One region of the Priestia sp. 53B2 genome, then DNA from elsewhere that is predicted to be linked to it. Evidence: riboswitches for the same ligand, from Rfam matches in the RefSeq annotation. Region 1 holds a riboswitch; each other region holds the start of a gene.

What was found. Region 1 has a riboswitch for thiamine pyrophosphate ahead of ACN6NE_RS15465 (acetylornithine deacetylase). Riboswitches for the same ligand answer to the same signal wherever they lie in the genome.
Region 2: linked by a shared signal. The riboswitch ahead of ACN6NE_RS13780 (thiamine phosphate synthase) and the one ahead of ACN6NE_RS15465 (acetylornithine deacetylase) in region 1 are both predicted to bind thiamine pyrophosphate.
Region 3: linked by a shared signal. The riboswitch ahead of thiT (energy-coupled thiamine transporter ThiT) and the one ahead of ACN6NE_RS15465 (acetylornithine deacetylase) in region 1 are both predicted to bind thiamine pyrophosphate.

The regions. Positions count from the first base shown of each region.
Region 1 covers NZ_JBLZXA010000020.1:251,048-261,093, forward strand. The annotation lists gene ACN6NE_RS15440 (DUF6612 family protein) at 1-457, shown strand, start outside; gene murQ (N-acetylmuramic acid 6-phosphate etherase) at 614-1,519, shown strand; gene ACN6NE_RS15450 (MurR/RpiR family transcriptional regulator) at 1,532-2,386, shown strand; gene ACN6NE_RS15455 (PTS transporter subunit EIIC) at 2,478-3,839, shown strand; gene ACN6NE_RS15460 (MupG family TIM beta-alpha barrel fold protein) at 3,836-4,846, shown strand; TPP riboswitch at 5,066-5,168, shown strand; gene ACN6NE_RS15465 (acetylornithine deacetylase) at 5,282-6,559, shown strand; gene tenA (thiaminase II) at 6,565-7,236, shown strand; gene ACN6NE_RS15475 (ABC transporter ATP-binding protein) at 7,229-7,993, shown strand; gene ACN6NE_RS15480 (ABC transporter permease) at 7,990-8,733, shown strand; gene ACN6NE_RS15485 (ABC transporter substrate-binding protein) at 8,730-9,740, shown strand; gene ACN6NE_RS15490 (ferredoxin) at 9,826-10,046, shown strand, end outside.
Region 2 covers NZ_JBLZXA010000018.1:64,698-74,743, forward strand. The annotation lists gene ACN6NE_RS13745 (nucleoside hydrolase) at 1-351, shown strand, start outside; gene ACN6NE_RS13750 (amino acid ABC transporter ATP-binding protein) at 386-1,120, opposite strand; gene ACN6NE_RS13755 (amino acid ABC transporter permease) at 1,151-1,855, opposite strand; gene ACN6NE_RS13760 (amino acid ABC transporter substrate-binding protein) at 1,839-2,660, opposite strand; gene ACN6NE_RS13765 (fluoride efflux transporter FluC) at 2,984-3,400, shown strand; gene crcB (fluoride efflux transporter CrcB) at 3,401-3,790, shown strand; gene ACN6NE_RS13775 (hypothetical protein) at 3,838-4,053, shown strand; TPP riboswitch at 4,212-4,313, shown strand; gene ACN6NE_RS13780 (thiamine phosphate synthase) at 4,435-5,058, shown strand; gene thiO (glycine oxidase ThiO) at 5,042-6,169, shown strand; gene thiS (sulfur carrier protein ThiS) at 6,166-6,369, shown strand; gene ACN6NE_RS13795 (thiazole synthase) at 6,375-7,142, shown strand; gene ACN6NE_RS13800 (thiazole biosynthesis adenylyltransferase ThiF) at 7,139-8,158, shown strand; gene thiD (bifunctional hydroxymethylpyrimidine kinase/phosphomethylpyrimidine kinase) at 8,181-8,990, shown strand; gene gpmA (2,3-diphosphoglycerate-dependent phosphoglycerate mutase) at 9,021-9,746, opposite strand; gene ACN6NE_RS13815 (hypothetical protein) at 9,928-10,046, shown strand, end outside.
Region 3 covers NZ_JBLZXA010000030.1:38,505-48,550, forward strand. The annotation lists gene eat (ethanolamine permease) at 51-1,400, opposite strand; gene eutC (ethanolamine ammonia-lyase subunit EutC) at 1,422-2,135, opposite strand; gene ACN6NE_RS24785 (ethanolamine ammonia-lyase subunit EutB) at 2,150-3,520, opposite strand; gene ACN6NE_RS24790 (ethanolamine ammonia-lyase reactivating factor EutA) at 3,547-4,965, opposite strand; gene thiT (energy-coupled thiamine transporter ThiT) at 5,121-5,699, opposite strand; TPP riboswitch at 5,763-5,863, opposite strand; lysine riboswitch at 6,038-6,222, shown strand; gene ACN6NE_RS24800 (amino acid permease) at 6,325-7,764, shown strand; gene ACN6NE_RS24805 (hypothetical protein) at 7,801-8,169, opposite strand; gene ACN6NE_RS24810 (GNAT family N-acetyltransferase) at 8,273-8,764, opposite strand; gene ACN6NE_RS24815 (cysteine hydrolase family protein) at 8,855-9,442, opposite strand; gene ACN6NE_RS24820 (cupin domain-containing protein) at 9,464-9,772, opposite strand; gene ACN6NE_RS24825 (YqcI/YcgG family protein) at 9,747-10,046, opposite strand, start outside.

The sequences.
Region 1 (10,046 bases):
AAAAGGGGAGTTCCAAAAGAGTTCGTTTGTAGAGTTTTTTGAAACGAATTTTAAAGGTGCTTTATCATCATTGAGCTCAAATATAACCGACGAGCAGTTAAACGAAGTAAGCAGCGCTTTTCTAAAAGCTCTTTCATCTACAAAATATAAAATTAAAGATGCAGCGTATAGTGATGAAGATGATGCGTACGTCGTACAAGTCGAAATTCAAGGATTTAACGATGCAAGTGTATTAGCGGAAGTCATGACACCACTTGCAGAAAAATATCAGGCGGGTGAGCTGAGTAACGAACAGTTAGTAAACGAACTTATTGACGGAGTAGCAAAACGCTATCGTGAGCCAGTTGAATTACTTTCGGCAAAAACAGTCCCTGTACACGTCGTAAGAAATGGTGAAAAAGATTACGAAGTTTTAATGCAAGATGAGTATCTGTTAACATTTGCTCAACAATCATAAATAGACATAAAAAAAGATTTCAGCTATATGCCTGAAGTCTTTTTTTATGTTTGTTTGAAATATAATTTTAAAAAATAAAATAAATTATTGAAATTATATTTCAAACAAATTATAATAACCATAACTTCACTACATGATGAAAAAGGAGCCCAAAAGATGAATGAAGAGCTTACGTTATTAACAACAGAGTCCCAAAACGAACAGACAATGAAGATAGATACAGCTAGTACAAAAGAAATTTTAAACATAATGAATAAAGAAGATCAAAAAGTGGCGCTGGCTGTACAAAAAGTACTTCCAGACGTAGAGGTGGCAGTTGAATTTGTAAGTGAATCGTTTCAAAAGGAAGGCCGGCTTATTTATGTCGGAGCAGGAACAAGCGGAAGGCTGGGAGTATTGGATGCTGTTGAATGCCCGCCTACTTTCAGTACCAATCCTGATCAGGTACAGGGATTGATGGCTGGAGGAGAAAAAGCATTTGTTAAAGCAGTTGAAGGTGCTGAAGATAAAGAAGAATTGGGAGCAGCAGATTTACAAAAAATTTATTTGAATGAACGAGACACAGTCATTGGAATTGCTGCAAGCGGACGCACTCCTTACGTGATTGGTGCATTAAGATATGCAAAATCTGTAAAAGCTAAAACGGTGGCGCTGTCTTGCAATGGTAATTCTCTTATTGGAAAAGAAGCGGACCATAGTATTGAGGTGGTAGTAGGTCCGGAAGTACTAACAGGTTCCACAAGGTTAAAAGCAGCAAGCGCTCATAAAATGATTCTTAACATGATTTCTACCGCGGCTATGATCAAAGCAGGAAAAGCGTATGAAAACTTAATGATAGATGTTCATGTGAGTAACGAAAAGCTTAAAGAACGAGCGATAGGTATTATTTGTAAAATTACAGGTGTTTCTTATGAACAAGCAAGTCAAACGCTTGAAGAAGCAAATAATGAGGTAAAAACAGCAGTGGTTATGATCAAAACAAATGAAAATTACGACACCGCAAAGATGTTACTGAATAATGCGGGCGGTTATGTGAGAAAAGCGATTGAACATTACGTATAAAGGAGAGAAACGATGTCAACAGGCGGATTAACAATGATTAAAAACACGGTGGCTAAGCTTCCTGATTCGGAGAGGAAAATTGCTGAATATATTTTAAACAACCCGCATACTGTGGTAAACAGTACGGCTGGAGAATTAGGTAGACTAGCGAATGCGAGCAGTGCTGCTGTTATTCGTTTGTGTAAATCTATCGGGGTTAGCGGGTTTCAAGAATTAAAGGTAAGAGTAGCCGGTGATTTAGCTAGAGATACGGAGCAAGGATACCGGGATATTGAAACAAATGAAACGATTCAATCTATTGTCAAAAAAACGGCAAGCAACAGCATTCAAAGTCTAAGTGATACGGCCGAGCTTGTGAATTACAAAGAAGCAGAGCGGGCTGTTTTGGCGCTGATTGAAGCCAAAAACATTCATTTTTTTGGAATCGGTGCTTCACATATTATTGCTATGGATGCGCAGCAAAAATTTCTTCGAATTAATAAAAATGCGACGGCTTTTGCAGATAGCCATCTAGCAGCTACACTCATCGCAAATGCAAGTAAAGACGATGTAGTTGTGGGCATCTCTTTTTCAGGGGAGACTCCTGAAGTAAGCAACGTCTTATCTTTAGCTAAAAATCACGGAGTAAAGACAATTAGCTTAACCAAGTACGGACAGTCTACCGTTTCGTCTTTAGCAGATATTTGTTTGTATACGTCTTATTCTCAAGAAGCGCCGTTTCGAAGCGCAGCTACATCGTCTCGTTTAGCCCAGCTTTATGTGATTGATGTGTTATTTTTAAGTATTGCAGCGCAGCAGTATGACCAGACGATTGAGTATATTGATAAAACAAGGGATGCCATTCAGTTTTTGAAAACTAAGAAATAAAAAAAGAAAGCGATTACAAAAAAGGGGATTTTGTGGTCTGTTTCCTCAGTACCGTGTCCATCTAAGAGGAAAAATACAAAGGGGGATTAACATGTCTTTAGATAATCATCAATTAGCAAAGGTTATTTTGGAGATGCTTGGGGGAGCATCGAATATTGAAGCGTATACGCATTGTATGACTCGGCTGCGCGTGACTGTAAAAGATGATTCAATTGTAAAAAAGGCAGATATACGAAAGCTTGAAGGCGTTCTCGGATTAGTTGAAGAAGAAACGCTGCAAATCATTATTGGTCCTGGAAAAGTAAACAAAGTAACAGAGGAATTTGGAAAGTTAATTGATGAATCTGACGGTATTAATTTAGAAAATCGTGCGGCTCAGCGGAAATCGGAGCTGAAAGAAAAAAATGCAACTCCGTTTAAGCTCTTGCTTCGCCGAATTGCGAGTATTTTTATTCCGTTAATACCTGCTCTTGTAGCCTCCGGACTTATCACCGGAGTGACAAAAGCAGCTGTTCAAGCGAAGTGGCTTCCGGCAGATTCACAGATTGCTATTCTTTTAACCGTTATCGGAAGCGGCTTATTTGCTTATCTTGGTATTTTAGTAGGTATTAATGCGGCAAAAGAATTTGGTGGTTCGCCGGCTCTAGGAGGCTTAGCCGGTATTTTAGTCATTAATCCTGCCGTAGCTGATATTAAACTTTTTGGTGAAGCACTTTTGCCGGGGCGGGGCGGCTTAATAGGCGTGTTGCTTGCAGCAATCTTTATGGCCGTAGTGGAAAAACGAGTGCGTAAATTTGTCCCTCAGTCACTGGATATTATTATTACACCGACCGTTACGGTGTTAATTACAGGCATTATTACGTATGTAGTTTTCATGCCAATCGGCGGCTTGATTTCAGACGGAATCACAAAAGGCCTTTTAGGAGTTTTAGAGGTTGGAGGAGTTGTAGCAGGCTTTGTTTTAGGAGCAACGTTCTTGCCGCTCGTCATTACAGGACTGCATCAAGGTCTTACTCCTGTTCATTTAGAGCTTATCAATTCAATTGGAGATGATCCGCTTCTTCCTATACTAGCAATGGGCGGAGCTGGTCAGGTAGGTGCCGCTTTTGCTATTTATATCAAAACAAAGAAAAAACGTTTAAAGCGAGCAATTGGAGGCGCTCTTCCTTCAGGGCTGCTTGGAATCGGAGAGCCGCTTATTTTTGGAGTCACACTTCCTTTAGGGCGTCCATTCTTAACCGCTTGTCTCGGAGCTGGAATCGGCGGAGCGTTTCAGGCGCAATTTCATATTGCAACTGTAGCAGTGGGAGTATCAGGTTTGCCTCTTACTTTTTTAGTTCATGCGCATCAAATTCTTCTTTATTTACTTGGATTAGTTATTGCTTACGCAGCAGGCTTTATTTGTACCTATTTCTTTGGATTTAACGATGAAATGGCGAGGGAGTTTGAATGATTGGTATTTCGTTTTATTTAAATGATAGTGATGCCGAAAAAAAATTAATAGAAGCGAGTGAGTGCGGTGTCACACGTGCATTCACTTCGCTTCACATTCCAGAAGAAAAAGGAGATTTGGCTGAACGGGCAAAAGAATTGCTTCATGTGGCTAGAGATTGTGGAATAAGCGTGTATGCAGACGTATCCAAGCATACGCCGGTTCATTTAGGTATTGAAAGCCTTATGTCGCTATCTTCACTTGGCGTACCTGGTATTAGACTAGACGATGGCTTTAGTGTAGAAGAAACTCTTTCACTTGCGAATGAATTTTATATTGCTGTTAATGCAAGTACGTTATCCAAACAAGAAATTGAAGCGCTCTTATCTGCAGGGCTTCATCATCATCAGCTGCTTGCATGGCATAATTTTTATCCGCGGCCTGAAACAGGACTTGAAGAAACGTTTTTTCAACAACAGACAGATTTATTTAATGAACTTCGTATTCCAGTCTGCGCTTATATTCCTGGAGAAGGCGAAAAAAGAGGCCCTATTTATCAAGGTCTTCCTACTAGAGAAAAAGACCGTAATAGATGTCCTTTTACCTCTGCAGTAGATTTATACAGATGCGGAGTAGCGGAGGTTTATATTGGAGATCCATACCCGGGTTCGAGTTTATTAAAGCGTTTAGTTCAATATCAAGAAAGCCGCATTATTCCGCTGCGCATTCGTTCACCTCATATAGAGGGAACGTACAGCGTGCGTCCGGATGTATCAAGAGACGTTCTGCGTTTAGTTGATACTCGATCTGTAAAACCAGTGCCGCCATGTCATACAGTAGAACGCAGAATCGGAGCAATTACAATGGACAACGATGGCTACGGACGTTACAGAGGAGAGGTTCAAATAGCTAAAACGAATTTGCCTGCCAATGCTAACGTTAACGTGATTGGGTATGTGATAGAGGAAGATCATGAGCTGATTTCGTTAGTGAGGCCGGGGCAAAAACTTGAGCTTGTCACTGTCTAAATGGAAAAACCGCGTATTTTTAAAGAAGCCGATAGCTAACTAGTAAGCTTATAAAAGTAAAGAGCACACACTGCTTGAAACAAGTGTGTGCTTTTTATTTTACTAAAAAGGAAAATATTTTCATGGCTGAATCATGAACCTTTCTATTGAATAAAACGCTTTACTATGATAAAACTATTACAGGTAAACATATGATAATCGTTTAATTTTATAGAGATACAACGCCACTAGGGGTGCTTTCTAAGCTGAGAGAGACGAGAAGTCTTAACCCTTATAACCTGAACTAGGTAATACTAGCGTAGGAAAGAGGTATTGTAATGGATGTTTTGTATGGTATTTCCTTACGAACTCGTTATAATAATTTTTTGTATATAAACAAAAACACTTCTTTCCTGCGAAAGAAGTGTTTTTTTTGCGTAAAGGAAGGTGTCATACATGGAGAAAACAATTGATTTGCTTGTCAAACAGGTAGAGGAGCGCAAAGGGGAGCTAATCCAATTATTAACAACGCTTGTTTCATATAAAACGCCGGCGCCTCCTGCACGAAATTCTCATGAAGCGCAGCGCTACGTAGCGGATTTCCTTAAAAACTGCGGTTTTTCCATCGATATGTGGGACTTATATTCTAACGATCCCATCGTAGTAGGTACGTTAAAAGGGAAAAAATCAGCTGACTATCAAAGCTTGATTATTAACGGGCATATGGATGTTGCTGAGGTACAAGAAAATGAAAAGTGGGAGACAAATCCGTTTGAAGCTGTGGTAAAAGACAACATGATAATCGGACGCGGAGTTTCTGATATGAAAGGCGGCATGGCAGGAGCATTATTTGCAGTGCAGCTTTTAACGGAAGCAGGCATTGAACTGCCGGGAGACTTGATTTTTGAATCCGTTGTAGGAGAAGAAGTTGGAGAGGCAGGTACGCTGCAATGCTGTCAGAAAGGATATACTGCTGACTTTGCGCTCGTTGCCGATACGAGTGATTTACATATTCAAGGTCAAGGCGGAGTGATCACAGGATGGATTACGATAAAAAGCAGCAAAACCTATCATGACGGTACACGCCGAAGTATGATTCATGCTGGAGGAGGGCTGTTAGCTGCGAGTGCTATTGAGAAGATGGCAAAAGTGATCGGAGGGCTGCAAGAATTAGAGCGCCACTGGGCTGTTACAAAAAGCTATCCAGGATTTTTGCCGGGGACAAATACGATTAATCCAGCAGTAATCGAAGGCGGAAGGCATGCTGCGTTTATTGCAGATGAATGCAGGCTGTGGATCACCGTTCACTATTATCCCAATGAATCATACGACCAAGTATCAAAAGAAGTGGAAGAATACATTTTATCTATTGCAAAAGCAGATCCATGGTTAAAAGATAATCTGCCAACCTTTGAATGGGGAGGCACATCAATGATTGAAGACAGAGGAGAAATCTTCCCGTCATTAGAAATTGATGAAAATCATGCTGCAGTACAGCTGCTTGCACATACTCATGAACAAATTGAAGGGAAAAAGCCTCCAATTGATGTGTCAACTAGCGTAACAGACGGGGGATGGCTAGCTGATGCTGGAATTCCGGCAGCTATTTATGGTCCAGGAAATTTAGCAAATGCACATGCTGTGAACGAACAATTAGATGTCAATCAGCTTATTCAATATACAAAAGTGATGGTGCAGTTCATTTATACGTGGCTGCATACGCATAAGGAGTGATCATCATGAAATTTAGTGAACGATTATATGAAAAGCTGCAGCCGATTTGGCGCCAAAATCATAATCATCCCTTTGTAGAGGGAATGGGAGACGGAACGCTTGAAAAGGAGAAGTTTCGCTTTTATATGATTCAAGATTATCTTTACCTAATTGATTATGCTAAATTATTTGCGATTGGAGCCATGAAAGCTACCGATGTTCAAACGATGGGGAAATTTGCAGCCCTTTTAGATTCTACATTAAACGAAGAAATGAGCCTGCACCGTGAGTATGCCAAGAAATTTGAAATCAGCGAAAAAGAATTAGAAAAAGCGCAGCCATCTCCTACAACGCTTGCATACACACACTATATGCTGCACGTTGGTCAAAGCGGAACATTGGCTGAATTAGTGGCGGCTCTTTTGCCTTGTATGTGGAGCTACTGGGAAATAGGAAAAGAACTCAGTGAAAAGCCTGGAGCTAACAATGAGTTTTATCGTGAGTGGATTGAAATGTACAGCTCAGAAGAATTTGGAGAACTAGCGACGTGGTGTATCAACTTATTTGACTCACTTACTGAAGACAAATCAGAAGCAGAGTTAGAAAAGCTCGAAGAAATTTTCTTAAATACAACGCGTTTTGAGTACATGTTCTGGGATATGGCTTATAACGAAGCGATGTGGCCAATTCATGAATAAGTCTGTGTTATCTTTTCAAAACGTCAGTTTTACGTACAAAAACGGTGATCAAGCGATTGTAACATCATTAAACTTAGACGTGAAAGAAGGCGAGTTTGTCAGTATCGTTGGAGCAAGCGGATCTGGAAAAAGTACGTTGTTTCGTCTTATCACAGGTCTTGAACAGCAGAGTGAAGGCGATATCGTGATTAACGGACAGTCTTATGAAAAGCGGCTTGGAAAAGTAGGCTACATGCCGCAGCAAGATTTGCTTCTTCCGTGGCGCACGATTTTAGACAATGCAGCGCTGCCGCTTGAGCTTCACAATGTGTCAAAAGCAAGTGCTCATAGGCAAGTATCTCAGCTGCTCGAAGAGTTTGGGTTAAAAGGGTATGAAAACCGTTTTCCAAGTGATTTATCCGGTGGGATGAAGCAGCGTGTTTCTTTTCTGCGAACGGTATTAAGCGGTTCTAACGTGCTGCTTTTAGATGAGCCTTTCAGTGCGCTTGATGCCATTACGCGTTTGTCGATGCAAGAATGGCTGCTTGAACAATGGCAAAAGCGTAAGCACACCATCTTATTTATCACTCATGACGTAAACGAAGCGCTTTTTCTGTCAGATCGTATTTTTATCTTTTCAGACAAGCCGGTAAGTCATCTTGAAGAGATTCAAGTGCCGCTTAGCAGACCTCGAACGCAAAAAGATTTGAATCAACAGCGTGTGCTTGACGTGAAAGAGTATTTAATTGAACAGCTTAGATCGAAGGTGAACACATGAAAAAGTACGGAGCTTCAGTGATATTAGTAGTCATTTTACTGGCTGCTTGGGAAATTGGAGCACGCATTGTAAACTATCCGTTTATCTTACCAACGCCCACCGGTATTTTAGCGAAGCTTTGGGATTTGCGAATGGATTTATTGTTTAAGCATTTGCCAGCTACGTTATCTATTGTCGTAATTGGGCTGGTTATATCCGTTGTGCTAGGGATTCTGCTGGCCGTATGGATGAATTGGAGTCCGCTTATTGAGCGTGCTTTCTATCCGCTTATTATTGCGTCGCAAATGATTCCGACCATTGCCATTGCTCCTGTATTTGTTCTCTGGTTTGGCTACTCCATTTGGAGCAAAGTGATTGTGACCGTATTAATTACGTTTTTTCCCATTACTGTTAGCACGTTTGATGGGCTTCGTTCCACAAACAAAGAGTTAAAAGAACTCATGCTAACGATGGGAGCAACAAAAAAAGATATTTTCTTTAAGTTGAACATTCCTTCTGCACTGCCTCATTTTTATTCAGGGCTCAAAGTAGCGGTTACCTTTAGTATAATAGGTGCTGCCATTGGGGAGTGGTTAGGTGCACAAGCAGGCTTAGGATATTTCAGCCGGCGCATGATGACACAGTTTGATGCAGCTGGTGTATTTGCACCAATTGTGATTTTATCCGCGCTTGGTATTTTATTCTTTATTATTGTAGTAGGTTTCGAAAAACGTTCATTAAAGTGGAGGAAAACAGAATGAAAAAATGGTTTGTAATTGGCTTAAGCCTGATGCTTGTTATGATGCTCGCTGCTTGCGGTCAGGACAAGGAAAATAAAGCTGGTGACAGTGAAAAATTAAAAGATGTTACAATTATGCTTGATTGGTACCCGAATGCAGTGCACAGCTTCATTTACGCTGCACAAGAAAAAGGATATTTTAAAAAAGAAGGGCTGAATGTAAAAGTACAGTTTCCTGCTAATCCAACAGACTCGCTTAATTTAGCAGCTGCGGGGAAAGTTACGCTTGGCCTTTATTATCAGCCTGATGTAGCAATGGCACGAGCAAATGAAGATGTGCCGGTAAAGTCGGTAGGAGCGATTGTAAGGTCTCCGTTAAACCGAGTTGTGGCGCTCAAAGATAGCGGTATTAAGCGTCCTAAAGATTTAGAAGGAAAAGTAGTAGGATACAGCGGAACACCATTAAGTGAATCTGTTCTCAAGAAAATGGTGAAAAGCGATGGAGGAGATCCGAATAAGGTAAAACTAGTAGACGTAGGATTTGAGTTAAATTCGTCGCTGATTAGCAAAAAAGTAGATGCCGTAATAGGTGCATATATTAACCATGAAGTACCACTACTTCATAAAAAAGGATATAAAACGGTTGACATTGATCCTTCAGATTACGGCGTGCCATCTTATTACGAGCTAGTGGCAGTTACTGGGGATCAAACGTGGGCAAAAGATTCTGATACGATTAAAGCGTTTTGGCGTGCCGCGACAAAAGGGTATGAATACACGGAGAAACATCCAAAAGAATCACTTCAAATTTTGTTAGATAATCAAGATAAATCAAACTTCCCTCTTGAAAAAGACGTGGAAACAAAAAGTTTAAATATTTTACTTCCGAAAATGAAGTCTGAACAAGGATTTGGCAGTCAAACGAAAGAATCATGGCAGTCAAATGTGGACTGGTTAAAAGAGTCAGGATTAATTAAGAAAAAGCCAAATGTAGATGAAATGTTTGAGAATATCGCAGAATCTAAGTAAATAACTTAAGACAAATAAAAAAAACCTTCTTATACTGAACGTAACTTTCTGAACGAGAAAGTGAAAAGGTAAAGAAGGTTTTTTTATGGCTTTTACGATGGTAGATAAGGAAACATGTATTGCTTGCGGAGCATGTGTAGGGAGCGCACCAGATCTTTATGATTATGATTCAGAAGGTCTTGCTTATGCAGTGTTAGATAACAACGAAGGAACAAAAGAAGTTCCTGAACATCAGCAAGATGAGATGAGGGAAGCGTATGAAGGATGCCCAACAGAATTCATTAAAGTCGCAGAGCAGCCGTTTTA
Region 2 (10,046 bases), on a different contig from region 1:
AGCACGAATCAAGTTCCCTTAACGCCCGCTATTCGTCAAATGTGGGCTTCACTTCGAAGATATGAAGGAGTAGACTTTGTAGGGCAGTGCTACGCGGCCTGCCCGCCGCTTGTGCACGTTGAAACCAATTCAACATATTACTTGTGGGATGTACTCACAACAGCATTTACAGGGAATTCAACACTTGTGAAGGTCAAAACCGTTTCGAGTATTGTGCATACAGAAACACCGAGCCAAGGAAGAACAGAAATTTCTGAAGAGGGACGACCTGTAGAAGTCGTATATGATGTCACAGCTGAAGCATTCTTTACGTACATTACAGATTTAATGAAAAAAGCAGTAGCCAAATAAAGAAAAAGGTTGCACATGAAAGTGTGCAACCTTTTTAATGAATCATATTCAAGAATTGACGTGTCCGCTCTTGTTGAGGATTTGAAAATATTTGATCCGGTGTACCTCTTTCCATAATGACACCTTGATCCATAAAAATAACTTCATCTGCTACTTCACGGGCAAAGCGCATTTCGTGAGTTACCACCACCATCGTCATTCCTTCTTTTGCCAAGTCTTTCATCGCTTGAAGAACGTCTCCTACAAGCTCAGGATCTAGAGCTGAAGTAGGCTCATCAAACAGCATAACTTTTGGGTCCATCGCCATTGCTCTGGCGATGCCAACACGCTGTTGTTGTCCGCCAGACAGCTGGAAAGGATAAAAGTCAAGCTTATCTCCTAAGCCAACTCGTGTTAATAATTCTTTCCCTCTTTTTTCTGCTTCTTGAGTAGAAACGCCTTTTACAATTACAGGACCTTCCATAACATTTTCAAGCGCACTTTTATGAGGAAACAAGTTATAGTTTTGAAAGACCATACCTGTTAGGCTTCGAAATGAAGTAATATCTTTTTTACGAACAGGTTTGGTGAAATTCATGCTTTTTTTATCAAGTTCAATCGTGCCGTCTGTTGGGATTTCTAAAAGATTTAAGCAACGTAAAAAAGTAGTTTTACCGGATCCAGAAGGACCAATTAATACAATTACCTTGCCCTGTTCAACTTCTAAATCAATCCCTTTTAATACTTGCAAATCACCGAATGATTTATGCAAATTTTTGATATTAATCATATGAAAAACTCCTTTAGCTACTCGAAACGGTTATTTAGATACGTAACGATCTAGTCTTATTTCAATGCGGCCTTGGATAATGGATAAGATTGTGCACATAATCCAGTACAAGAGCGCTGCTTCACTATAAAGAAGTAAAAATTCATAGTTAGTCGAAGCAATTTCTTGAGCTTTACGGAACATCTCAGAAACAAGAATAAGCGATGCAAGTGACGTATCTTTAATAAGGCTAATAAAAGAGTTAGATAATGGCGGAATCGATACACGTGCTGCTTGCGGTAAAATAATTCGTCTTAAGGCTTGGGAATAGGTCATACCAAGTGAGTAGCCAGCTTCCCACTGTCCTTTAGGAATAGATTGAATCGCTGCTCGGATAATTTCAGATGCATACGCACCTACACTTAATGAAAATCCAATAATAGCAGAGATAAATGGATCAATTGTTATATCTAAATTGGGTAAGCCGTAGAAAATAATAAATAATTGCACAAGCAGCGGTGTACCTCGAATAATCGATACATAGATGCGCGCAATTATATTTAAAACTTTTATAGATGATAAACGAGCCAAGGCTGTTAAGACAGCTAAAATAATACCGAGTACAAACGTGATTAATGTTAGTGGAATAGAATATTGAATAGCTCCCTTTAGCATTGGTAAGAGAGATGATTGAGCGATTGAAATCAATTGATTCAATCGCTCTCCATCAGGAAAAATATTATTTAGGAGAAACATCTTCGCCAAACCATTTCTTGGAAATTTTTGCGTATGTTCCGTCTTTTTTCATATCTTTCAATGCTTTGTTTACTTCATCCACTAACTTACCGCTGTCTTTTCTAAACATAAAGCCGCTTGCAGCACCATCGGATTTTTCATCCGCGATTTTGATAGGTGCGTTAGGGTGCTTTTTCTTATAGTCAAGGAACGATAATTTATCGTTGATTGTAGCATCAACACGGTTTGCGCTCATTAGTTCTACTGCTTGAGCAAAACCTTCAGCACTCGTAATGTTTGCACCATAAGATTGAGCCATGTCTTTATAGTTACTTGTTAATGACTGCGCTGATTTTTTTCCTTTTAAATCTTTAAATGATTTGATATCTTTTTCGTCTTTACGAACAATTAATACGGCGCCTGACTGGATGTATGGGTCAGAGAAATCGTATTTCTTTTGACGATCTTCACGAATACCCACTTCATTAGCAATCATGTCAAAGCGTTTAGCATCTAATCCTGCAAACATGCCATCCCACTGTGTTTCTTTGAACTCAGCTTTTACGCCAAGACGTTTAGCTACTTCTTGAGCCAATTCTACATCAAACCCAGTTAGCTTTTGTTTGTCATCATGAAAAGTGAACGGAGGGTATGTACCTTCAGTTCCAACTGTTAATACACCATCTTTTTTCACTTTATTATATAAATCCTCTTGTGAAGATTTATTGTCTCCATTGTTTGCTTCATTTTTTGAGCTAGAACCGCATGCGGCAAGCACAACTGTGAAAGCTAATAGTAGCGACAAAAGTGCAGCAAATTTCTTCATTTTCTAAACCCCCTAGTATTCTGATAGGAAATGATACTCTGTGATACTAAACAAGAACACAGCAAAAGTCAACAAAAAAAACTTATACGATTAATGTGACTTAAAATAAGGGAAATATACCTTCTATACACGGTTTGTCATAAGGATACAGAAAGATTTTAAAATTTGGATTAAGTGGATTTTTAAGGGAAATTAGAGGAGTAAAAAGGAAGTTTCATGCGACGATTTTCTCTTTCATTTTTTCATGACTTTTGGTGCAATAAACATATAGTTAAATGTTAAGGTAGAAATAAATTCCTTATGGTACACTTAAAGAAGAATTTATGAAACGGAGCGATATGATGAAAGCCATAAACTTAATCTCAATTGCCTTTGGTGCTATCGCTGGTACATATGCACGTTATTTGCTGAACCTTTCCTTATTATATACGGGCTATCCAATAGGAACGGTAATTGAAAACCTATTAGGAAGCTTCATACTAGGCCTATTAACAGGATTTTTTGCGTGGAAAAAGCCAAAAGAATGGATAAAGCTTGGACTAGGAGTTGGCGTGTGCGGCGGTTTTACAACGTATTCAACGTTTGCAGGAGACGTCATTTCTCTCACTCAGCACCATTTACTTGGGGGAGCCATTTATGTCATTGTCTCTTTAGTAGGTGGAATCCTTCTTGCTTTAGCAGGCTTTCTATGCGGTGAAGCGGCAGGGGAAAATTTAGTGAAAGTACATGAGGTGAAGTAAATGAGCATAGTGAGCTTGGCACTTGGCGGGGCAGCTGGAGGAATATGCCGATATCTTTTGGGTTTAAAAGTTACAAAAACAATTTCAAACCCTCCTTTTCCAGTATCAATGCTGTTTGTAAACTTGCTCGGTGCGTCTGGGCTTGGTCTTTTTTACGGTAGTTATTATGAAAAGGTCCCGAGTCATGCTTATGATGATTCAATATTTTTAATGATTGGCATTGGTTTTTTTGGTGCCTTTACCACTTTTTCAACGTTTAGTGTGGAAACCGTACAGTTAATTCGAGAAAAATCTTATCGAAAAATGTTGGCGTACGTGGGGATTTCAGCATTTGGAACAGTTGGTTTATTTACAGTCGGCTTACTGGCAGGAACGTTTTTATTTAAGTAAAGAGAACGTTTCTAGTAGGGAAAAACAAAAAGACGGAGAAGTAGAGAATGGATAGAAAAGCAGAAGTTTGGAAATACATTTTGTTGATTGTAGCTGTTGCAGGTCAGATCATCGGTTTTTTATTTTTATTTATAAATGTTGTGGCGGCATTTATTTTTTACGGTTTTTATATTCTAACTTTTATTATGTTACTCCTGCTGTTTATATGGGATCGGAAAAAGGAAAAAGACAAAGAAGAATTTGACGACTATACCGATTACTAACCATATAAAAAGCAGAATGATGCGGTGCGCCGGGCCTCTTAGTAAAGAAGCTTAAAAGATACATCTATAAAAGGAAGAGAGCCGTAAGAGCATAAAGAGATATTGTATTTACATCTAGTTGTGTTATAATTTTAAGTGCGAAAACAAAATCAATAAATAGCAATCACTAGGGGAGCTTTTTGAAGCTGAGACGAATGTATTTCGGACCCTTTGAACCTGATCTGGTTTGGACCAGCGTAGGGAAGTGGCGATCATGTTTACATAACGATGCATGCTAACCACTCTACGTTGTAGAGTGGTTTTTTGTATGTAATAAAGCCCTCTACACAAGACGAAGTGATTGAAATTTCTCTTTATTCTGAATGGAAAGGTTTCGATCATGTGGATATTCCTAAATTTCATGTCATTACAACAGATAAGCAGCCAATCGAAGAGCTTCAAAAAATTTTAACGGCTATCGCGCCTTTTGCGGGCGCTGTTCATATTAGAGAAAAAGAGAAAACGGCAAAGCAGATTCAATGTTTACTAGAAAGCCTGCCATTTTGTCGCTCTAAAATTATTGTGAATGACAGAGTTGATGTAGCGCATGCTTTAAAAGCAAAAGGCGTACAGCTTGCCTATCATAGTTTAGACGTTTCGTTTGTTATAGACGCATTTCCTTCTCTTATTGTCGGAAAGTCAGTTCACTCTGTGGAAGAGGCTTTAGAAGCTGAAAAAGATGGGGCTCACTACATTCTATACGGACATATTTATTCAACACATTCAAAAAAAGGATTAAAAAGTCGAGGGATAGCAGCACTAAAAGAAGTAGTAGACGCTGTGCAGATACCGGTTATTGCCATTGGAGGGATTACACCTGTAAATGCCAAAGAGGTGCTTCAAACAGGAGCACACGGTATAGCTGTGATGTCTGGTGTCATGCTTTCGCAAGATCCCCTCAAAGCGATTAAACAATATTCTCATATATGGACATCTGGAGGTGGAAAAAATGAAGCAGCATTATGATGTACTGTTAATCGGAGGAGGTATAATCAGCTCTTCTATCGCTTATCATCTGTCAAAACAAGGAGCTTCAGTAGCTATTCTTGAGCGCAATCAAATTGGTTGTGAAGCTTCAAGTGCAGCCGCTGGTATTTTAGGTGCTCAAGCTGAGATTGATGAAGAAGGCCCTCTTTTAGACCTTGCTATTAAGAGTAGAAGCATGTTTCCTGAACTGGTGAAGGAACTAAAAGAAAAAACGGCTATCGACATAGAGCTCATTCAAAAAGGCTTATTAAAAGTCGCTGTAACAGAAGAAGATGCACACGTATTAAAGAAAAAAGCCGCTCAGCACCACCGGTGGGATGAACATGTAAGATGGATCGATGTAAAAGAAGCGCGTTTGTTAGAACCGGGGCTCTCTCCAGACATATACGGAGCCATTACAATACCGGGAGACGGCCAGCTAGCTCCGGCTAAGTTAACGCAAGCTCTTGCTCATGGAGCCTTGTATCACGGAGCAGATGTATTCGAATACTGTGACGTTCATTCTCTTATTATGGAAAATGAAACAGTAAAAGGTGTACAGACGTCCAAAGGCTCTTTTTATGGAGAAAAAGTAGTTATTGCAGCAGGCTCATGGGCTAAACGATTTATTTCTTCTGAACATTTAGGTCAGGTGTTTCCTGTAAAAGGGGAGTGTATTGCTCTTCAAAGCCATAAGCCGCTGCTTTCTAAAACGATTTTTTTAGATGAAGGTTTTTACTTAGTGCCTAAGACTGGTGGAAGAATCGTAATAGGGGCAACTAAGCTACAGCATGATTTTACCAAGACGGTTTCTGCACAGGGTATTCAATTTTTGCTGAATAAAGCTTCTGCGCTTCTGCCAGCTATTAAAGAAGCCACATTTGAAAAAGCATGGGCAGGTCTTCGTCCACAAACAAATGATGGCTGGCCTTATTTAGGAGAGCATCCTGAAATAGCGAATCTACACATGGCATTTGGCCACTACCGAAACGGTATTTTATTAAGTGCTGCAACTGGAAAAATTATGGCTGATGCTTTGTTAGGGAAAAAGCCGAATCATTCATTTTTCACATCATTTCAGCTAACGAGAGTAATGGAGGGAGTTCATTGAATCTAATCATTAATGGTAAGACCGTTACTGTTGGAGATGAAATTGAAACGGTCGAGCACTTGTTGCAGGCTCAGAACCTGCATGAACGAGTGGTAATTGTTGAGCTAAACAAGAACATTTTACAAAAAGAAGAACATAGTGATGCAAGTTTAAAAGATGGAGATACATTAGAAGTCGTTTCATTTGTAGGAGGAGGATGAAGAGTATGTTAAAAATTGGACAGTATACATTTAATTCACGTTTATTATTAGGAACAGGGAAATTTCCGGACTTTACGACTCAGCGTCAAGCGGTAGAAGAGTCGGAAACAGAAATTTTAACATTTGCTGTTAGACGAATGGATATTTTTGATCAAAATCAGCCTAATTTACTAGAAGCGCTTGATGTGAAGCGTTTCACTCTTTTGCCTAACACTGCGGGAGCAAAAAATGCAGAAGAGGCCGTACGTATTGCTAAATTAGCAAAGGCTTCTGGACTTTGTGACATGGTGAAAGTAGAAGTAATTGGATGTGATAAAACGCTGCTTCCTGATCCAGTTGAAACATTAAAAGCTAGTGAAGAACTGTTAAAAGAGGGCTTTACCGTTTTACCTTACACATCAGATGATGTTTTACTTGCGCGTCGTTTAGAGGAGTTAGGGGTACATGCCATTATGCCAGGAGCTTCGCCTATCGGTTCAGGTCAAGGTATTATTAATCCGTTGAACATGCGTTTTATCATTGAACAATCAACTGTTCCAGTAATTGTAGATGCAGGTATTGGAACGGCTTCAGACGCAGCTCAAGCTATGGAGCTAGGAGCAGATGGTGTGTTATTAAATACAGCTGTTTCAGGAGCAAAAGATCCTGTGAAGATGGCTCGTGCTATGAAGCTAGCGATTGAAGCAGGAAGAGCAGCATTTGAAGCAGGACGTATTGAAAAGAAACAATATGCAACGGCAAGCAGTCCAACAGAAGGGATGAGTATCGGTTGATTAATCGTTATTCCCGCCAAGAACTGTTTCAACCTATTGGAAAAGGCGGACAGCAGCAAATTCAAGAAAAGCATGTTCTGATTGTAGGAGCAGGTGCTCTTGGAACAGGGAACGCCGAGGCCCTTGCACGAGCGGGGGTAAAGAAAATAACGCTCATTGACCGGGACTATGTAGAGTGGAGCAACCTTCAGCGGCAGCAATTGTATAGTGAAAAAGATGCTGATAAAAGAATCCCAAAAGCAATTGCCGCTAAAAAACGGCTTCATGATATTAATCATGATGTAAAAGTAGAAGCGCACGTAGCAGACGGTACCCCTCAAGTTTTAGAACAGCTTGTTGAGGGGGTAGATGTTATGATTGATGCAACCGATAATTTTGACACACGCCTTGTAATGAATGACTTATCACAAAAATATGATATTCCTTGGATTTACGGAGCATGTGTAGGAAGTTATGGAATTAGTTATACTATCATACCAAGTGAAACACCGTGTTTATCCTGTTTGCTTGAATCTGTACCGCTTGGAGGGTTAACATGTGATACAGTGGGAATTATTAGTCCTGCTGTACAAATGGTAGTCGCTCATCAAGTAACAGAAGTGTTAAAAATATTAGTCGGAGACTGGAATGCGCTCAGGAGGGAACTTGTTTCGTTTGACGTATGGAAAAATGAGTATACGAGCATCAATGTGAACGTGTTTCGCAAATCTGCTTGCCGCTCATGCGGCAGTGAACAAACGTATCCCTTTTTACAATATGAAAATCAAACGAAAACAGCTGTGCTATGCGGAAGAAACACCGTACAAATCCGTCCGGGCAAATCAGCCAAGCAGCCGCTGCAGTCTTTAGGTGAACGATTAAAAGAAAAAGGATATAAAATTGAACAAAATCCGTATTTGCTTTCTTTTTATGTAGATGATTACCGTTTAGTGATGTTTCAAGATGGGCGCGTCTTTGTCCATGGAACAAATGATATAGTAGAAGCAAAGTCACTTTATCATCGGTATATTGGGTAAGAAAGAGATGGAGGTTTCAAGCATGACAGTACCAAAAGCATTAACCATTGCTGGATCAGACAGCGGTGGAGGAGCAGGCATTCAAGCAGATTTAAAAACATTTCAAGAGCGTGACGTTTTTGGCATGTCTGTTATTACAGCTGTGACTGCACAAAATACAGTTGGCGTTCAAGGAGTTTATCCTTTAGAAGTAGAAGCAGTTGAAACGCAGTTAGATTCAATTGCCACTGACTTATTTCCTAATGCAGTGAAGACAGGTATGTTGTTCAGTGCTGATATTATTTACGCAGTAGCTCGTAAAATCAAACAGTACGGACTGCAAAATGTTGTAGTTGATCCCGTTATGATTGCAAAAGGCGGTCAGTCTCTTCTTCAAAGAGAAGCTGTACAGGCTCTAAAAGAATTGTTGCCTCTTTGTGAAGTCATTACGCCGAACATACCGGAGGCGGAAGTCATCACGGGTAAAGAGATTCACACGATTGAAGACAGAAAAGAAGCGGCAAAACAGATGCATGAGCTAGGTGTAAAGCACGTGGTAATTAAAGGCGGACATGATCAATCTCATCAAGATATGATTGATATAGTGTATGATGGTCATACGTACGTTGAAATCACGCATGAAAAGATGAATACAAAGCATACACACGGAACGGGATGCACGTTTGCTGCTTGCGTCACGGCTGAACTAGCGAAAGGCAAAAGCGTGGTTGAAGCAGTTCAAACCGCTTCGGATTTTGTTCACTATGCGATTAAGCATACGCTTGAAATTGGTTCCGGACACGGTCCTACTAATCACTGGGCGTATAGAAAATACTTTCGTTCAAACATATAAAAAAACGTGCCTACAATCTAGGCACGTTTTTTATGAAGAAGGAATATGCGTAGGAATCTCTCCATCGATGCCTAAATAATAATGTCTAATGGGCTTTAAATTATCATCAAGCTCATAGACAAGCGGCACGCTTGTGGGAATATTCAAGTTCGCAATGCCATCAGGCGAAATGTTATCCAAATACTGCATCAGAGCTCTAATCGTATTACCGTGAGCGGAAATAATGACTCTTTTGCCAGCTTTAATAGAAGGAGCAATGATTTCGTCCCAGTATTCAAGAACCCGCTTTTCCGTGTCAGCTAAGTTTTCAGTTGCAGGAAATTGCCCTCTACTTAAGTCCTTATACTTCGGATTGGAAGCTTCATAGCGAATATCTGTTGTTTTTAAAGCAGGAGGGCGTTCGTTCATCGACCTTCTCCACAAATGTACTTGCTCTTCTCCAAATTTTTTTGCGGTTTCTTCTTTGTTCAAGCCTTGAAGAGCTCCGTAGTGACGTTCATTCAGCCTCCAAGATTTATATACAGGAATCCACATGAAGTCCATTTGATGTAAGACAACCCATAGAGTGCGAATGGATCGTTTTAAAACAGAAGTATAGGCAATATCAAACACATACTCGTTTTTTTTTAATACTTTTCGGGCTTCTCGCGCTTCTTGCAATCCATTTTTAGAAAGATCTACATCCGTCCAGCCTGTAAATTTATTTTCCAGATTCCACACGCTTTGTCCGTGCCGAATCAACACAAGTTTTATCATCGTGTTCTCCTTTCAACAATGACTAAGGACTCTATTCTTTTTTATTATGAGAAGGAAAGAGTTTTTTATCCTAAAGCCGGGGACAGGAGTTTTTATCATTTAGAAAAAGTGATGCCGAAAAGTAAAGCTTTAACTTTTTTACGCATATGATAAAAATAAAAAAGGGAAGGGAAGATAGTGGATGAGTGACCAAGAACGTCAGATTCAAGCGCTGCACGGCCAGATTGAAGATTTAAAAGAAGAAATGTATCAGATGAAGCTTGATATTAGCACATTAGAGAAAGAAAAAGGAAAGCCTGT
Region 3 (10,046 bases), on a different contig from region 1:
TTAATTTCACAAGAAAAACGGCTTGCCTTTACAGCGAGCCGTTTTTTCTCCTATTTAATGGATGCTTCTTGATACGAATTGGCTGCTTCTTTTTTGAGCTGTCTAGAACCATAAAAGACATAGTAAATAATTGAAAGAAGGAAAATTCCAAGAATCACATAAATTAAAGGTAGAGAAACGCCAAATAGCATTAAACTTGTTGTAAGCACACTGTATTTTATGATGCTGTACAAGCATAGAATCCCTAATACTAAGGCCACGCTTGGCACTACCGGGTATTTCACTTTAAAAGGACGGGATAGATTAGGTTCTTTTTTACGTAAAATAAAAAGAGAAACTAAACTGATGCAGTACATCATCATTGCTCCGAAAACGGATAAGATAATAAGTGCATTGGCAAATGTTGCAGATCCCGCACAAATCACGCCGATTGCTCCCGGAATCAACAAACCGCCGACAGGAACTCCTTTTTTATTCGTTTTAGCAAGAAATTTAGGGAAGTAACCATCTCGTGCAAGCGCATAGGTTTGTCTTGAAAATCCCATGATGATTCCATTTAAGCTAGCAATCAAGCCGAATAGCCCGATAATAGCAACAACGGTTGAAATGCCGTTTCCGTATACAGAAGACAGTGCCTGTGGAAGTGGATAATCGGCTAGCTTCCCGCTTCCTCCGCCAAGTCCTGCTGTTACAAATAGTGTAAACAACGTTGCGGTTGCTAGAGTAATAATCGCTCCAATAAATCCTTTAGGAATGTTTTTCTTAGGATTTTCCACTTCTTCCGCTGCCATTGCTCCTCCTTCTATTGCCAGATAAAACCAAACAGCGAATGGAATAGCTGCTAGTACCCCTGTTGGCCCGTTAATAAATGAATGATCATTAAAAATATTCGATGTTTGTACATGAGGCAAACCAGCTACATAAAAAATAGATAAACCAATTAGTGCAACAATGGTAGCTGTAAGCTCAATCACCGCTACTTCTTTTACCCCGATTAAATTTAATAAAACAAAGAAAATAAAGGCACCTACCGTTGCGTATACAGGGTTAACAGCTGGAATGAGAAAATGCAGGTATGCTCCTGTTGACACTGCAATAGCAGGGGGAGCAAAAATAAATTCAAGCAAGCATGCGATTCCTGCGATATATCCCCCAAAAGGTCCAAGTGCTCTTCTTGCATAAGCTGAAGGTCCGCCGGCTTGCGGGATAGATGTTGAAAGCTCTGCATAACTGAACATAAACGTTGTGTAAAACACGGTTACAATTAAGGTTGCAATTGCAAGTCCGATAATTCCGCCTTGTTCAAACCCGTAATTCCACCCAAAGTATTGTCCTGAAATAACCATACCAACTGAAATAGCCCATAAATGAATAGGTTTTAATTGTTTTTGTAACGCCATACGTTCTCCTCCTTTTGATGTTTAGACAATAAGATGTACACCGCTTGTTTGCTGCTTGATCATTTTGTCAATCATGGTACCGATATGTGCGGCTGCCTCAATAGGAGGCGTCCCTCTTTTATGAATATTAGAAATAACCATACGATCAGACTCTTTTTTGCCTTTGCTAGGTTCATAGCACATGTAAGCACTCATTGATTCAGCACTGACCAGTCCAGGTCGCTCCCCAATCAATAGCACAAGTGCTTTTGGCTTTATGATCTCGCCTATTTCATCCATACACGCAACTCGTCCCCCTTTTACAAAAAATGAAGTCCCGATACGAAGTCCATATGACTGCAGGGAGTCGATTAGAGCTGGATACACGTCGCTTATGTTTTCTTCGATTGCCTTGGCGCTCAGTCCATCCGAGACTACTACTTGTACATCAGGCTGCTGTACGCAGTTTTTAAAAATTTCTTTCTTAGCGTTATCTGCTAATAATCTTCCTTGATCCGGCCGTTTTAAATAATGTTCTTTTGACTCCACGCGTGTATTCACAGAGAAAAGGTTAAACTCAGCTAAAATATCTTCTGAAACTGCTCCATATACAGAATCTACGGCTGCAGCATGATCCGTGCGAAAAGATAAAACGTCTTTTGTTAACGGCCTTGTTCCTGTACGGCCGACACCTATGCGGGCAGGCGTAAATTGTTTAAGTGTTTCCAGCGGATCTCGATTTGACTTTGGTATCATAGTAAGCACCTTCCTTAAATCAAATTCATAAAAATAGTTGGATCTCCAGCTCTTGATGTAAAGCATCCGTTTTCCAAAATACGCTGGTCTTCAAGCCACTTTTGAAATAACGGCGTTGGGGTACGGCCTAACACATTGCGTACGGTTGCGATATCATGATAACTAAGAGACTGGTAGTTTAGCATGCAGTCATCAGCCATGGGCACTCCTATAACAAAGTTCACTCCAGCTGTTCCCAGAAGCATACTTAAATTATCCATGTCATTTTGATCAGCATCCATGTGGTTGGTGTAACATACGTCTACTCCCATAGGCAGGCCATGCATTTTGCCCATAAAATGATCTTCTAACCCAGCTCGTAGAACTTGTTTGCTGTTATATAAATATTCAGGTCCAATAAATCCAACAACTGTATTAACTAAGAAAGGCTTGTAGTGCCGAGCTAATCCGTAGCATCTAGCTTCGAGCGTTACTTGATCAATATTATAGTGAGCTTCTGCTGACAGTTCAGAACCTTGTCCTGTTTCAAAATACCAGCGGTTTGGACCTTTTGCCGTTCCTTTTTCATGAATTAGCGCTGTCGCTTCATCAAGCATAGACAGTGAAATGCCAAATGAATCATTACCGGCTTCTGTGCCCGCTAAACTTTGAAAAATCAAGTCAGCAGATGCTCCTTTTTCGATTGCTCTCATCTGACTCGTCACATGTGATAATACACAGTTTTGAGTAGGAATTGACCATTCGTTGATTATATTTTTTGTTTCATTTAAAAGCGCGTAGATATTATCTGTTGTATCAATAACAGGGTTAATTCCGATAACCGCATCTCCAATTCCATAGCTTAACGCTTCGTATAGAGATGCTCTCATTCCTTTTAAGTTATCTGAAGGATGGTTAGGCTGGGCTCTAGAAGCCAATACTCCTTTTTGGCCGATAGTCGTTTGGCAAGTAGTTTGCACTTCTATTTTGGCAGCTCCTTGAATTAAATCTAAATTGGACATAATTTTAGTAGCTGCCGCAATCATTTCGCTGCTTAATCCTTTGCTAAGTGCAAGAAGGTCTTCTCCGCTATGCTGATCGGATAATATATATTCTCTTAAATCCCCTACTGTCCAATTTTTAATAATGTCGTAAACCGATGAATCAATCTGACTTTCGATTAATGCTGAGACGTTGTCTTCATCTGCGCTGAGCAGCGGGTAATTTCGAATATCAGCAAGTGTGATATCAGCTAGGACTTGCTTTGCTGCCATTCGTTCTTTCATTGACTCAGCGCTAACTCCTGCGAGCTGATCTCCAGAACGCTCTTCGTTTGCTTTGGCCATGATTTCTTTTAAGCTATAAAATGAAAATGTTTCTCCTAACAATCGTGTAGTTTTAAACATCGTTTCCTCCTTGTATATTTAGTAGATTATGATGAAAAAGCGAGCGTTTTAACGGAAACGGAGATCGCTTCTCCAGCTACTGGTAAACCTAGATCAATGTAATCTCCGTGTGTAAAATCAATTTGATCTAAACAAATAATTTCTAACTCTTTCCTCTGTTTAGCTAATGCTTGTCCTAAAGCTTTTGCAATATCTTGCTCGCATAGAACAACTAGGCACTTAGCTCCCTTAAAACAAGCAATAAATTCAGCGCTTATTACTTTTGCTAATTCTTGAAGCATCTTATAGCTGCAGTAAGGAAAATGAGATAAAGCAATAGCAGCGGGGGGATCTTCTGCACTGAAAATAGTTGAAGCCTGCATACATGAAGCTCGAGCTCTTTCTTGAAACAGCTGCGGATTCCATGTCTCCTCTTGCTGAACGGGTATTTCTATAATGGGAATATTTTTTAGTGGCAGCCGCTTCGACCCAATGTATACGGTTGATCCGCTAACTTCTGTATTTTGCATACCAGCCCCAATTACAGTAGCGCGCGTTGTCTCAGCGGCTTGAGATACTTGGATGGATTGAAAATGATATGCTAGAAGCGGACCAACGTCTCCGTGTATGGCCACTTCCTTCACTGTTTTTGGCTTTTGTTTCTTCATCATTGCTCCTACTCCTCCTGAAACCATGATCGTTTCAGGAGGTATAGAAGATCTTGTATGAGGAGAAACGAGCAGCGAGGAACTTTGATTCAGCGCTTTTACATAATTCACGGTTTCTTCAGCTAGTAATTGACAGATAGACGAGAGCTTTTCAAATGTTTCTTTTTCACCTTCTCGCAGTATTAAAGAATTATTTTTTAAAAATTCAGTTAAATAAGGTGAAATGTAGGTTACAAAACCGTCTGAATTCAGACGAATTAACCTTCCCCCCACATGCAGTGTAAACGTTTCTATCACTTTTCCATTTTGACATAAAGCGATGTTAGCAGTTCCTCCCCCTACATCAATATTGGCAATTACTGCATTGGTTTCAGCGGAACGTTGAATTGCTCCTGATCCTTTTGCTGCTAATATTCCTTCCAAGTCAGCGCCGGCTGTTGCAACAACAAAATCCCCAGCATGTTCGGCTAGATAGTGAACGATACTTTCTGCATTTTGCTTTCTAGCCGTTTCTCCTGTAATGATCACAGCGCCTGCCTCCACTTGATCTAAGGAGATTCCTGCATTCTTATACTCTTGTTCTAGTAGTACCGTTAATCTTTGAACATCGATTTCAACATCGTTTAGCATAGGGGTGGTATAGATAGAACTTGCATACGTTACGCGACGATCAATAATTTGACAGCCTGGCAGCGTAAACTGATTTTGTTGATTTGCTATTAACAGCTTGCTTACAATCAGTTTTGTTGTGCTTGTTCCAATATCTAAACCTATGCTCGTTATCCATTTCTGTAGCATGCTATCAATCCCTTATCTCGTTTGAATATGGTGATTATCATAAAACAATTTTTTGAATATTTCACTAACTATGTTATCAAACCTGACACACTTTGTGTAAACAAAGGTGACAAATGACAAAAAAGACTAAATCTTGGTAGATTTAGTCTTTTTGCTTATGATGAGTGTGATTTAGTTACAATCATTCTTGATGCCGATGGAATTAACAATGAAAGAATGACTAAGCAGGCTATTAGTGACCCTACCATTGAAATCCCGTTCATTGAAAAAGAATACCATAGAGCGGACATGCCCTTTGGCGCGTATGATCCCCAGAAAATAATACCCGCAATAAAGTGCCAGAAATACCGTGCGAAGCTGCCGATAACAAGGGATAAAACAATCAAAACAAAAGCTTTTGATCTGTTATTGTTAGCTAAATTTATTTTAATAGATTGCGAAAAAATACCTCCAAAACCTATAAAAGCAAAAGCCACAATATATTCAATAAACGTTTGTAGCGCTGTTAAAATATAAGCCGTTCCTGTTGCCAACTGCAGCAGCCCCCATAATAGACCAGATAGAGCTCCGCCTTTTACTCCCCAGCGAAAGCACATAATAAAAATGGGCACCATGGAGAACGAAATACTCACAGCCGTTGCAATCTTAATGGAAGGCAAAAGATCAAGTAGAAGTGCCAATGCTGCAAAAATGGCTATTTCAATTTTAGCCTGTAAAGGTAATGCTTTATTCACGTTTCTCACTCCTGTTTTTTGAATCATTCATATCAAACGGTTTACACAGGAGTAAGCAAATATATGCTACTATTTCCACATTCCTACGCTAGCGTTAACTAACAGGTTCGAAGGGTCTGAACAATTTGTTCACTCTCAGCACGGCGGCTCCCCCTGTGGTACGTTCGGATATTTATGTAGTATTATGACAACATTCATTATACCATATGTAACAAAATAGATTCGAGAGGTTTCAAAGATGTTTCTATTTTCTGAATCTATTTTTTATAATGACAATCGTTTTAGTATTTGGTATACTTCTTTTATGTCAAATGAATATAAAAAACCCTCATCCTAATCGATGAGGTAGAGGTCGCAGTTTTTAATAGTAAAGCAACGGAAATGCAGAGAACATTGAGGATGTTGCTTGAAAGGAAAAATTGCCGAAGTTTAGATCACTTCTCGGTTGATTTAAGCTGGGGCTGTCTCCGAACAGGAACAGAACTGTCACATCATGCAAGTGATGTGAAGAGCTATCTTCACGGAAGGCTGACGCGGTTTTCAGATTTAAAAGCGCGCACATATACTGCGGGCTTTTTTTATGTTATCCCGTCTCTTTCCGTACATTCGAAAGGAGTATTTATCTATGCAAGAGCAGCAAGAATTAAAACGTGGGTTGAAATCTCGCCACTTAACGATGATTTCATTAGGAGGAGCCATTGGAACAGGCTTATTCCTAGCAAGTGGTGGAGCAATTCACACAGCAGGACCAGGGGGAGCGCTTTTAGCTTACGCTATCATTGGTGTCATGGTTTACTTTTTGATGACCAGCCTGGCGGAGCTCGCAGCTTATATGCCTGAAGCTGGTTCGTTTAGTACGTATGCGTCTCGGTTTGTAGATCCATCCTTTGGTTTCGCTCTCGGCTGGAACTATTGGTATAACTGGGCTATTACGATTGCAGCTGAATTATCCGCTGGAGCCCTTATTATGAAATTTTGGTTCCCAAACTCTTCTTCTATTTTATGGAGTGCCCTGTTTTTATTAATTATGTTTGGGCTTAACTACCTTTCTGTAAAAGGATTTGGTGAATCTGAATTTTGGTTTTCGTTAATTAAAGTAGTAACGGTTATCATCTTTTTAGTTATTGGTATTATGATGATTTTTGGTATCTTTAACAATGAAGCACCAGGTTTTAAAAACTTCACGCTTGGTGATGGACCCATTCACGGTGGATTCTTTACTGTCCTAGGTATTTTTATGGCTGCTGGTTTTTCATTCCAAGGAACAGAGTTGCTTGGAGTCGCAGCTGGAGAAAGTGAAGATCCGGAAAAAACGGTTCCTCGCGCAGTTAAACAAGTCTTCTGGCGCATCTTGTTATTTTATATTTTAGCTATTTTTGTTATTGGGATGCTTATTCCATACACAGCGGATTCATTAGCAAGTGATGATGTGCGGGTAAGTCCGTTTACTCTAATATTCGAACGATCAGGTCTGGCGTTTGCAGCATCGGCTATCAATGCCGTTATTTTAACAGCCGTTTTATCTGCTGGTAACTCAGGTATGTATGCTTCTACGCGTATGCTGTGGAACTTAGCGAAAGATGGAAAAGCACCAAGGTTCTTAGCAAAAGTAAATAAACGAGGCGTTCCGGTTAATGCTTTAATCGCAACGGCACTTGTCGGTACACTTGCATTTGGTGCTTCATTTTTTGGAGACGGTGCAGTATACACGTGGTTACTTAACGCTTCTGGTATGTCTGGTTTTATTGCTTGGTTAGGAATTGCAATCAGCCACTATCGTTTTAGAAGAGCATTTGTTGCCCAAGGTCATGATTTGAGCGAACTTCCATATCACGCAAAACTTTTCCCGTTTGGTCCTATCTTTGCCTTTATTTTATGTGCTGTTGTTATTTTAGGTCAAAACTATTCGGCGTTTATGGGTGATTCGATTGACTGGTACGGTGTACTTGTTTCTTATATCGGACTTCCTTTATTCTTAATTGTTTGGTTAGGATACAAATGGACGAAAAAGTCAAAACTTATTCCGTTAAAAGAATGCCAAGTAACAGTGAAAAAATACGAATAAAAAAAGCTCTCTATTCAAAAGAATAGAGAGCTTTTTTTATGTGATCTGATCAGCAAAATGAAGAGATATATATGCGGGCTGATTTTTCATAACAAGCATATAACCTTTGAGGGGACGATTACAGTAATCAGCAGCTTCTATATAATAAATATGCTGAATTAACCTGCTTAAATGGGTTACAAAAGATGGAAGTTGATGAGTAGGAATGCTTTGAATGTAGTCTATGATTTCTTGTTTAGTTTGAAGGCCCGAATGGGTACATTCTAACAGATGAAAAAGCGGATCTGCTGCTATAGTAGATAGTTCAGAGTTGTGTTTGATTCTATTCAGCTGGATATGCAGTTCGTTTTTGGACCATCTTTTTGGAATAGCTCTTAGATGCTGATATTGAAAATGTGTATTCATGATAGCTAACACCTTTCGTATTAAAATAATAAAACGACTTATTATTTTAATAACCTTTACACATGAAACTAAAACGTTACAATGTGTAAAGGTGTCATACATCTTATAAAATAAGCTGATAAAAAAGCACATCTTGCCACTGATTAAATTTCCAGCCTACTTCTTTAAATTCTCCGCAAAATGTAAAATTAAATTGCTCATGCATTTTGACACTGATATCATTCCCTTTTGTAATCCCTGAAATGACAACGTGGTGGTTGAGTTCTTTAGCTAATTCCAAAATACACTTCATAAGCTGTTTTCCAATGCCATGCCCCTGCTGGTTTTTATCAATATAAATCGATAGCTCTACCGTTTGAATGTACGCTTCTTTATCTCGATAAGAAGAAAGCGAAGCATAGCCCGCTACTACCCCATCTTTTTCCGCAACAATAAGCGGAAAAAGTTCATTGCTAATGTGATTATCAAACCAGCTCCTTCTTTGCTCTACTGTTACAGGCGTTAAATCAAAAGTAGCAGCACTTGCTTGAACAGACTGGTTATAAATTTCAACAAGCATAGGTAAATCTTCTTCTTTAGCATAACGAATGATCATATGTACAAACTCCTTATAGTATAGAATTATCTTTATTTTACTTCTTTTAATAAACATAATCTACATAAAAAACCGATGTGCACATGCACATCAGTTATGATTTTGAGCATATTGAAAGGTTTGAAGAACTTGAAGTGTCTCTTTTGTAGAAACGACCGTTGCAAACTCCTCATGCAAAGAAGACAGTGCGAATGTATGTACATCTTCTGCAGGAAGCCTTGTTTTTCCATCGTAGGACATACAATCAAAGCAAGCTGTTGCATCGTTTACAACGTACGTCCTGTACCCTAGATTTCCAGCCATGCGGGCAGTCGTAGAGACGCAGTGATTAGTAGTTAATCCTATTAAGATAAGCGTATCGTAGCCATTTGCTTTTAAATAACTGTCTAGCTCTGTTCCAATGAAGCAGCTGTTCACGTGTTTGCGAATTAAGTATTCGTCTTCTTGTGGACCAAATCCTTCTTTGAACTGAAACCCCTTCGAACTTGGGTGTAAAGGAGAATTTGGATTTTCGGATGCATGCTGTACGTGAATGACAGGATAATCTTGGCGCCTCCATGCTTGGAGTAGCGTCAGCATATGTTTTTCTGCATCTAGATTGTTTCTTTCCCCCCACTGTGGTGAATAAAACCCTTCTTGTACATCGATAAGCAGCAGCACTGGCCGGGAACGTAGCATAAGCATCATCTTCTTTCATCTTTATTTTAAAATGGAAATAACGTATGTGCACCCATCAGGACCGGCTTTTGAAGAATGAACCGTTTGTTTCGGTAAATGTACCCGATCTCCTGCCTGACATAGAACCGTATCACGTTCAACTGTAAAGTAAATAGATCCTTCAAGTATATGAAGAATTTCATCAGTTGGATGGGTATGAGATGGGTGCGTTTGAAAAGCAATATCGTGCTGTACTTCAACGTATCCAGTATACGCCGGAAGCAGTTCTTTAATTACTTCTTCAAACTTTCCGCCAACTCCTTTTTTAATAGAGGCTTTTTTTACATCCATGCTGCTCACTCCTTTTTAATTTAAACGGACACTGTCCGGTAGTATAGTTGTTATCATCGTGGAAAAAATATTGCTTCCACTCTCGGTTTTCCTGCTGTCCATACCATCCTAACTCAGGGTGAGCTGATACGTCATCATATGTTTTTAACCGATCGCGGACCACCTTTTGTACGTGCCGTCCTATTTTTGAATCTCCTGTCATACCTTCAAACACCCACCGAGGCTGAAATGTAATCATAAATCCTCTGCTCTTACGACTTTTACGCAAAGAATG